3 regions of the Pontibacillus salicampi genome follow, and region 1 is predicted to be linked to each of the others. Evidence: riboswitches for the same ligand, from Rfam matches in the RefSeq annotation. Region 1 holds a riboswitch; each other region holds the start of a gene.
What was found. Region 1 has a riboswitch for S-adenosylmethionine ahead of ACFFGV_RS04215 (homocysteine S-methyltransferase family protein). Riboswitches for the same ligand answer to the same signal wherever they lie in the genome.
Positions count from the first base shown of each region.

Region 1 (3,282 bases):
TTGAACATATTGTTTTGTTCACGTTTACTGAACAAACTACAGAAGAGCAGCAGCGAGAGGCAATACATAAGCTGACATCACTTAAACAAGAAATTCCTGGTATCGTTGATATTCAAGCTGGTTTGAATTTCTCTGATAGGAATCAAGGCTATGAAGTAGGCTTAACGGTACGCTTTGAAGATAAACAAGCTTTAGAGGCATATAGCCCTCATGAGAAACACCAAGAGGTTGTAGCCTACTTAAGGGAAATCGGTCTTACAGATATTCTTGCAGTGGATTTTGAAATATAACATGGATATATTCTCTGATGGTTAGCATCAGAGAATTTTTTTGTCGCTTTCTACCCCGCTTCTTAAGTAATCCTCCGCTTACTTAGCTAATCTTTCGCATGAAAACATATCCCCTTCTTTACCTATAATCATCAATCAACATGGTTATCATAGCTCTTAACATTTCCTAGGTGACTTGGCACACCTTATATCCGTATTAACAAAGGAGATGATCCCTGTTCAATACAGAGATCATCTCCCAAAAACGGTCTAGGATGTCGTTGAAAATGTCCTTTACAAAGGGAGCATTTTATAATAGCCTATCTTTTTTATTATGCTTTTGTCCGATAGGTAAGGTTATGCCCTTTCAGTGTATCATCTGTGCCGAATAGGAAGTGCTTTTCCATATCAGGTGAGTACGTAGAATTAATCGCTTCACGCCCAACTGTCTCAGCTACTTCTCTAAGCATACTCGGTGAAGCTCCACAGCATAAACCGAAATAATTCACACCTGTGTTGAGAGCATCTTTTGCCCAGGATGCAAGCTCATAACGATTGCAGTAAAGCGGATCAAGAGAGGTAGGGAAGGTGGTTTCAGTTGGCAAGCTACAAGAACAACCTCCATCTGGCAGATTAAAAAATGTTGGATGCTCTTCTGTCGTACGATATGGAATAGGCAGTGCTCCTACAAAGCCCTCACATGTTTCTCGTATCTTTTCTACATATGGCTGCATGGTAGCTGGACCACGGAAGCAGTTCATTCCTACAACGAGTGCGCCTTGTTCCTCCAGTAATCGGCAGCCTTCTTCAACGGTGTACCCATCACGAAGGATGTTTTCTCCCATAAGACCAAATGTGATAACAGCTGGTAAGTCCTGTTTCTGTATTTCTTCTAGGGCAATTTTTGCTTCTTCATAATAGTAGAATGTTTCCCCATTCACAAAATCAACATCTTCTTCTTTACACCATTTAATCATTTCTGCGAACATCGTACGAACCTTCTCTTTTGATGCGGGATCGTCCGGATCGAATATATTAGTGTTGGAAACGTTCCCAGCTACAAGTGCTTCTTCGGTTGGGTGTTCCTTTGCAACTTCTTTAGCTAAACGGATAGCATTTCGATTTAAAGGCTCTAGCAAGTCTTCTTTACCAATAATTCTCATTTTCTCACGATGGGCATTATAGGTGAAAGCAAGAACCACGTCAGATCCAGCTTTCATATAATCTCGATACGTTTGTTTCAATGCTTCTGGATTTTCAATAGCTACCTCTGGTACAAAGGAGCCTGCTTGCAGGTAGCCTCTTCTTTCCAATTCAAATAAATAGCCTTCTCCACAAATGACTGGACCGTCTTGTAAACGTTGTTCTAGTGATCTTTTCATTGTTATTCATCCTTCCATTAAGTAGTTTTTATAGAAGAGGACACTAAAAAACCCTCTTCCATAAGAAGAGGGTGTATGTACACGTTTCCTCCTCTTATCTTTCAGACCGTAGTCTGTAGGATGTAGCACCTTTTCAAACGAATTGAAAGGTTGCCGGGCTTCGCAGGGCCTATTCCCTCAGCCGCTCTTGATAAGAGCTATTAAGTTGTAATTTGAATTATAGGAGAGATTGTAAGAGAGGTCAATCCTTTTTTGAACTTTTTCGAAAATTTATGATAATAAAGTAGCAATACAGCACTAGATGAGGGGAATGGGCTATATCAAATAAATGGATGAACTTGTGGTAAAATGACAATAGTACATAAGAAAAAAGTAGGGATACAATTTGACAGAAATGACATATCCCCAAAAGGGGAAACAGTTTTTTCAATTAATTAAAAATACAAAGCCATCTGTTGCGAGAATGGGCATAGCGTTTTCGTTCAGTGTGATTTCCACCATCGTCAGCCTGTTCATACCGTTATTAACAAGGGATTTTATTAATGATTTCAGTATCGCCTCTTTTGAATGGACATTTGTAGCGATGTTATTTGCAGTGTTCTTAATACAAGCCTTCACAAGTGGACTTTCCATTTATTTGTTAAATTATGTTGGGCAGCAAATTGTAGCAGGACTACGCTCCAAGCTGTGGGATAAGCATGTTAAGCTCCCTGTACCATTCTACGATGAACATAAGACAGGGGAACTAATTAGTCGGATTGTAAATGACACTAGTATCGTCAAAAATTTAATAACAGAGCATGTCACCAATTTTTTTACAGGATTTATTTCGATTATTGGGTCGGTTATTATTCTATTAATTCTTGATTGGAAGATGACTATGGTAATGCTGATAGCCGTACCATTAGCGATTGGAATCATTTTACCGCTCGGCAGGAAAATGTATAAGGTCTCCCGTGGGTTGCAGGATGAGACAGCAAGCTTTACAGCCACAACGACCCAAGTGCTTTCTGAAATACGTCTAGTAAAGGCCTCTAATGCCGAAAGGAGAGAGTTCAATCAGGGAACAACAGGAATTCAAAACCTATTTCAATATGGACTGAAGGAAGCTACCATTCAAGCCATCATTGGTCCTTTAATGACGCTAGTACTCATGGCAATGCTAGTTATTGTGCTTGGCTATGGAGGTTTCAGAGTGTCTTCAGGTGGGCTTTCTGCAGGTGATCTCGTAGCTTTTATACTGTACTTATTTCAAATCATTGTCCCACTAAGTCAATTTACTACCTTTTTTACTCAACTTCAAAAAGCCTCAGGAGCTACAGAGCGTATCATTGGGATTCTGGATGAACAAGAGGAAGCATTACATAAAGGGGCAAGGGTTAAGGAAGCCAAACAGGATATCCATTTCGATGGTGTATCATTTGGGTATCAGGAAACTAGTGTTGTTCTAAATAATATCTCATTCACTATTCCTCCTAATGCTGTAACAGCAATTGTAGGACCAAGTGGTAGTGGCAAGACGACCTTGTTTGCATTAATAGAACGCTTTTATCAGCCATCAAAAGGCGTCATCAAGTTAGGGGAAATGAATATCCAGCATATTAACCTCGAGGACTGGCGTAAACATATTG
Region 1 is NZ_JBHLTP010000003.1:542,003-545,284, forward strand. It holds gene ACFFGV_RS04210 (Dabb family protein) at 1-290, shown strand, start outside; gene ACFFGV_RS04215 (homocysteine S-methyltransferase family protein) at 602-1,651, opposite strand; SAM riboswitch class I at 1,743-1,848, opposite strand; gene ACFFGV_RS04220 (ABC transporter ATP-binding protein) at 2,046-3,282, shown strand, end outside.

Region 2 (3,282 bases), on a different contig from region 1:
GGTAACGGGGATACCTGCATAAGCAGGAGCTGCAATCCCAGACGTAATGCCTGGGATAACTTCATATTCTACATGGTTACAAGCCAAGGCCTGAGCTTCCTCTCCCCCTCTTCCATACACAAACGGGTCCCCCCCCTTTAAGCGGGTGACTACTTTCCCTTTTCGTGCATGCTTAACGAGAAAATGATTTATGGTCTCCTGCTTCATGGGATGATAATTAGGCAGCTTCCCGCAATAGATTAACTCTACATCAGACTTCGCGTGGTCTAATAACTCCTTATTAACAAGCCGATCATATAAGATGACATCTGCCTGCTGAATACACTTTAGCCCTTTTACTGTTATGAGGTCAGGGTCACCTGGACCTGCTCCTACTAGATATACTTTTCCCATCCATATACCCCCTTTATCGGTGACTATCTATTATAGCTGGCTTGCATTATTGCTATGAAGGCCGCATTCTGTCTTACCAGTATTCGCCCAGCGGCCGGAGCGCAGGTCGCCATCATTTAACACTTTCGCTGTGCAGACCTGACAGCCGATGCTCGGGTAGCCTTGATCATGCAGCGGATTATACGGCAAATCAAAAGTGTGCACATACTCCCATACATCATCCCACGTCCAATGAATGAGCGGGCATACCTTTACTGACTCAAACTTGTCGTCTTTATTAAGGAAATCCGTGTTACTTCTAGATGGAGACTGTTCTCTTCTCAAGCCGGAAATCCACGCTGAATATTGGGAAAGCTCCTGCTCCAATGGCTGGATTTTTCTCATATTGCAGCATAACGTCGGATTAGTCTTCCAAAGCTCATGGCCATATTGCTCCGCTTGCTCATCCAAATTTAGCTTAGGATGCAGCTTTTTAATTTGTAAGGATGGGTACCGTTCCTTCACCTTTTCTATTAGTTCATACGTTTCTGCAAAATGAATACCGGTATCCAGGAATATAATCTTTGCCGATGGATTTACTCGGGATATAAGGTCAATAAGAACAATGCCCTCCACACCAAAACTGCAGGCATAGACTATATCCTCTCCATATTGTTCGTAAGCCCACTCCAGCACTTCCATCGCACCTTTTTCGCGCGTCATAATATCAAATGTCGGTAACGTTTGATCTTGCCAATTAGCATGTAGCAGTGTACTCATTCCTACACCTCCTCAGTGGTTTGCGATAATAAAAAAACGACTTTAATCACTATATTCCTTTAGGATTAAAATCGCCTCTAGTTTTTCTAGTCAGCATTTTTTATCGTAATCGTTCTTTTTCCTGTTTTTCCAGCTGTACTACTTTCCCGTCCTGGATCACAACGGTAACGGATCCATAGTCTATGGACTGAATCATTTCTTCAATTCTTTTCGCAATGTGGTCGAAATCCTGTTCTTTCTTCAACGTTATTGCGCCCCCTCTTTATTCACCTGTCAATTTACAGTTCATCAAACTGGAATACATAAAAACTGCCTCCCCCATTTCGGAAAGGCAGATGGTCGTTTGAGCGTCCAAACCTTATCTCCCAAAATGATGGTCATTTTGCTGGATTTAGCACCTTGCTCGAAGCATGCAGGTTGCCGGACATCACAGGGCCAGTTCCCTCCGTCACTCTGGATAAGATATTATTTTCTGCTATTCTATACTGAATTGTCTAAAAAGTCAATCCTAGTTTTTTTATCAGGATTATAGGTATTTAATATTCCCGCTTCATAACATTGTCATGGCAGTCGCAAACGTCTTTCTAACATTTCATAAAAAAACCTTCCAAAATGAATGTGATTGTAGCTCCGTAAAGCGCCCTTATGTGGGAGACTTGGATTCGAGATAATGTTGGTCCGTTGCTGAAAGGCGAGTTGAGTGGTCGGAAATAGCTCCGCTTTCCAGGCCATCCCTTCCCTGATAAACGGATAGGACCCATTCCTGAAAACCATCTTGAATCCAAGTCTTCCACTACCTCCTCGTTATAAGGAATCAGCCTACCATCTACATCGGTCACGCAAAGAGCAAAAAAAAATGCTCCCGCCAAGGAGCATTTCTAATTTATATAATCATATACCCTAATCCCCAAAGGAGAAAAAAGCTAATGACAATGGTCATATTAGACACTGTTCCTACAAATCGTTGATCATAGTTGAATTCAACGGAATAAGGAAGTACCGACATCGATATAGGAAGCACCAATGCCATTAGCAAGGTATATTTGAACATATCTTCAAAGGGTAATAGGAAGAATAGCGCCACGCCTACTGCTAAACCAACGATATAGCGTAACGATAATAATTTCGCAATGGTAGCAAAGGAGCCTTTCGCAAAGGAGAAATTCAAATATATCCCTAATAACAACAATGATAAAGGCATATTTGCTACTGAAATCGTTCCCGCAACCTCCAATATTGCTCCAGGTACGGGGATGTTCGTAAAGTTCATCGTACAAACAATGATGTAGGTAAGCAACGGAACAGATTTAGATACTTTCTTCATGACATCTCTTAAATCTTTCCGCTCATTCTCATCCGCAAAGTAACTTCCTAGTACATACACCACCCCAAATACAATGAGGGCATTGCCGAAATCAAACATGCCGAAGTACTTAAGACCTTCTTGGCCCCAAATAGCTTCTACAAGAGGGAAAGCAAACAGCCCGATATTAAAACCGGGCACCATCATGGAAAGCATCCCTTTCGTTCGCTGAGATTTATCCCGAAAGACGATAAGCCCGAGCACCGCTTGCGCCACTCCATAAACGATGGCTATGATAATGAGTAAAATCAACGAAGTATCAATGGTAATATCATGAAACGTAATAATTAACAGACTCGGCAAGGTAATGTTAAAGACAATTCTCGACAATCCTTCACCATCTCGTTCCTGGATAAGATTAGAACGCTTCAGCACATACCCAAGTGCAATAATTAGAATCGAGTATAGAAATTGACTATTAAAGCTTTCCATGCTTGTCCCCCTTCCTCCACTACTATGTTCTGATTGTAGCAAATAGAGCTACACATTACTTAAACTGTGCTTTACCTTTACAAAATGTTTAAACCGTACGTTAACAACAAGATATATGCTACGAAAAACTAACTGCAACGTCAAGTTATGGTTGGAAGAAGGAGACGCTCATGAATTACAAAGACTCTTAATATACTGAAGTAATACACTGCGACCAGAAAGGGGAAGGAGTTATGCTTAACCAGAAAATAAAGTTGAAAAAGAAGGAGCTAAAGTCGCTATTGAACCATCTCCAGCACATCCAACTCACTTCCTCATTCCTCCCTGATCATCAT
Region 2 is NZ_JBHLTP010000024.1:128,490-131,771, reverse strand. It holds gene cobA (uroporphyrinogen-III C-methyltransferase) at 1-393, opposite strand, end outside; gene ACFFGV_RS20770 (phosphoadenylyl-sulfate reductase) at 424-1,152, opposite strand; gene ACFFGV_RS20765 (DUF2292 domain-containing protein) at 1,253-1,369, opposite strand; SAM riboswitch class I at 1,508-1,616, opposite strand; gene ACFFGV_RS20760 (AEC family transporter) at 2,036-2,947, opposite strand; gene ACFFGV_RS20755 (DUF2515 family protein) at 3,181-3,282, shown strand, end outside.
Region 2: it holds a riboswitch for S-adenosylmethionine, as region 1 does, so the genes downstream of both, ACFFGV_RS20765 (DUF2292 domain-containing protein) here and ACFFGV_RS04215 (homocysteine S-methyltransferase family protein) in region 1, are expected to answer to the same signal.

Region 3 (3,282 bases), on a different contig from region 1:
AAAACTATCGTTGATGTTTTCGCACCCATCCCTTTCGCTGCCTCGATGACTCCTTTATCCACTTCCCGCAAGGCGATTTCTACAAGCCTTCCATAGAACGGAGAAGCTCCAATAATTAACGCCGGTAAAGCAGCATTTGGACCTCTAATGGTACCTATTAAGAAATCAGTGAATGGGAATAACAGCAAAATGAGAATGATAAACGGGATAGCTCTAAAAACATTGACAATGGTTGAAACAATAAAATGAAGTGGCTTGTTAGCCCAAATTCCGTTCTTCGTTGTCAAATATAATAATAACCCCAATAATATACCTAAAATGAAAGTTCCTAGCACTGAAATCCCAGTCATATACAGGGTTTCCTTCGTCGCATCCCACAATTCCTGACCAACTACGTTAGGAAATAACTTACTCCACATTTGGATTCACCTCTACTTCTACCGATGTTTCTGAGATGTATTGAATTGCTTTTTGTATATCATCATCGTCCCCTGTAAGGTGAACTACAAGCGTACCGTATGCGCCTTTTTGTGTCTGCGTTATTTTACCTTGAAGAATATTAACAGCGACAGGGTATTGTTTGGCGACCTCACTAATAACAGCTTGGTTAGTTTTCTCGCCAACGAAATGTAATCTCAATACTGTACCACTCTCATATTCGGCTACAATTGCTTCTAAAGCGTCATCCTGTTCCTTATCTCCCATAACTTGTTGGACAAATCGTTTAGTCACCTTCTGTTTCGGATGACGAAAAACTTCTAGAACATCTCCTTCTTCCACTACTTGCCCACCCTCCATGACGGCTACTCGATTGGAGATTTTGCTAATGACATGCATTTCATGCGTAATGAGTATAATGGTTAAACCTAGCTGCTTATTAATATCAGTCAGCAAGTTCAGAATGGAATCTGTTGTTTCAGGATCTAACGCGGAAGTAGCTTCATCGCAAAGCAGCACCTTGGGGTTATTGGCAAGGGCACGAGCTATACCAACTCTTTGCTTTTGCCCTCCACTCAATTGAGAAGGAAAGTAGTCTTCTCTGCCTGAAAGTCCTACAAGATCAATTAGCTCCTGAACGCGTTTGTTTATCTCGGCTTTGGGAACCTTTGCGATTTCCAGTGGAAAAGCAATATTATCTTTTACCGTTCTTGACCATAATAAATTAAAATGTTGATATATCATGCCAATTTCTTGTCTTGCCTTTCGAAGCTGTCCATTTCTCAACTTGGCGATATCTTGACCGTCGATGATAACTTCCCCACTAGTTGGATCCTCTAGACGATTTAATAAACGGATAAAGGTACTTTTACCTGCACCACTATATCCTATTACCCCATAAATTTCGCCTTTCTCAATATCAAGACTTACGTCATCAACCGCTTGGACGCTGCCGCTACTAGATGTAAATACCTTTTGTAGATTCTTAATAGATATCACGGCTGACCTTCCTCCTTTATAGACTAAACTCATAATTATACTTGGTTTTTTGTTTCAATCTATTCCATCAACGGTATTTGCTAACAAAAAAACCTTTCTGTCAAGAGGACAGAAAGGCTTATATAAGCGTAGATTCGTCCTCTTATTTTTCTAAGTCATCCAACTTAGCAGGATTTGGCACCTTTCAAACTAGGTTTGATGGTTGCCGGGCTTCATAGGGCCAGTCCCTCCGCCTCTCGTAATAAGAGCTTTCTTTATTCAATTAACGTACTAATCCGTCGATTTCTATTTCACATTCTAGCATGGTACTTTGGAACGGTCAATCCTTTTACCTAAAAATTTTATAACCACTTAGCAATTTGTACACATTATATACTATAGTACATATGCATTAGCACTATATAAGAAAATATGAATTATTTAGCATACAAAGATACATGTGCTATGATGCCATGTATAGGTATATTTAATGGAAGGAAGGTGGTGTACATGAAAAAAGCACCGACATTTGAGCTGCAATCTATAGATGGGCGATTTCACCATTTAGAGGACTTCCGTGGCAAGCATGTAATCCTTACGTTTTGGGCCTCCTGGTGTCCAGACAGTGCTCGTGATTTACCGAAAAAGGAGCAATTGTATGATTCCATGGATCATGACAACGTCGAAATGATAACAATAAATGTAGTAGGACGAGAACGAGATGAGCAGGCTGGCATCACTTATGCTAATAAGTATTTGTCACAACTTACACTGCTAGATGATGGGAGAAAAACGTATGATGTGTATCAGTGTCAAGGTGTTCCGACTACAGTCCTCATTAATAAGCAAGGAGAACTCGTAGAACAGTTTGGTGACAAAGCCAACATGATGGATATTGTCCAAGCCATTGGAAATAAATTATTATAATGGTCTAGCCAAATGGAAGAGAGATTCTATCCACAGTAAGTTTTTATAACTGCCATTCATTTTAATTAAATGATTAGGGACACTCAATAACCTACAAGTCCCCTGCCATATGTCTTTAAGAATGAATGGTTTTGCTTCAATCATGATATCTAATTGATTTGGTGCAGATGTGGATGTAATACAAGAACCATTTGTAAATATAACAAACAGCTGTTCTTCACCACTAAAGAAGGCTACAGATAATGTTTTATCCATAACTAGAGGAAAAAGGTCAGATCGTGATTCTATACGCTCAACCCAATTCTGTAATACTTCTTTATCCATCAACACACCCCCTGTGTTCATAGAGCAATATTTTCTCTTATGGTAACAGGTAATAGACACAATTTCTGTCGAAGTATTTCCCGAGAAATAATAAATATTGTCGAACACCCCCATGCAATATTTCGCATGGGGGTGTTCTCAATACTTATATCTAGATACTATCTCTAACAGGTACGGTACAGATTGAAACGCATATACTTTCTCCTGCAGTTCTGTTCCTTTTGTGATTAACAAGCAAGGGACACTTTCTATTTGAAAATCTCCCATAAATGCGGGATGGTACGATGCATTCAACTCGTTAAATAACGTGTGCTGCTTAGCTGCTTCTAATGTATCCAACATCCTTCTGGCTACATGGCACGTCCCACAAAACGGACTGTATATAAACGTCATGGTATAAGTAGAGGACTGCTCATCTAATATTTGAAGAGGATTATCTTCCATTTCCTGCATTCTATATCACCTATTTACGTTAAAAAGATTGGATCAACAGATATGCTCCTGCTTACAAGCGCAGAAGCTAGTTCTGGCTCAGGTGTTGCTGCTACTTCTCTAAATGATTTATCAACATAAATGTGTTCAGCATGTGGTAACTCGAAAGACAGCTGTTTTCTT
Region 3 is NZ_JBHLTP010000008.1:27,260-30,541, reverse strand. It holds gene ACFFGV_RS09725 (methionine ABC transporter permease) at 1-419, opposite strand, end outside; gene ACFFGV_RS09720 (methionine ABC transporter ATP-binding protein) at 409-1,437, opposite strand; SAM riboswitch class I at 1,577-1,685, opposite strand; gene ACFFGV_RS09715 (TlpA family protein disulfide reductase) at 1,927-2,343, shown strand; gene ACFFGV_RS09710 (hypothetical protein) at 2,338-2,667, opposite strand; gene ACFFGV_RS09705 (thioredoxin family protein) at 2,806-3,120, opposite strand; gene ACFFGV_RS09700 (toprim domain-containing protein) at 3,135-3,282, opposite strand, start outside.
Region 3: it holds a riboswitch for S-adenosylmethionine, as region 1 does, so the genes downstream of both, ACFFGV_RS09720 (methionine ABC transporter ATP-binding protein) here and ACFFGV_RS04215 (homocysteine S-methyltransferase family protein) in region 1, are expected to answer to the same signal.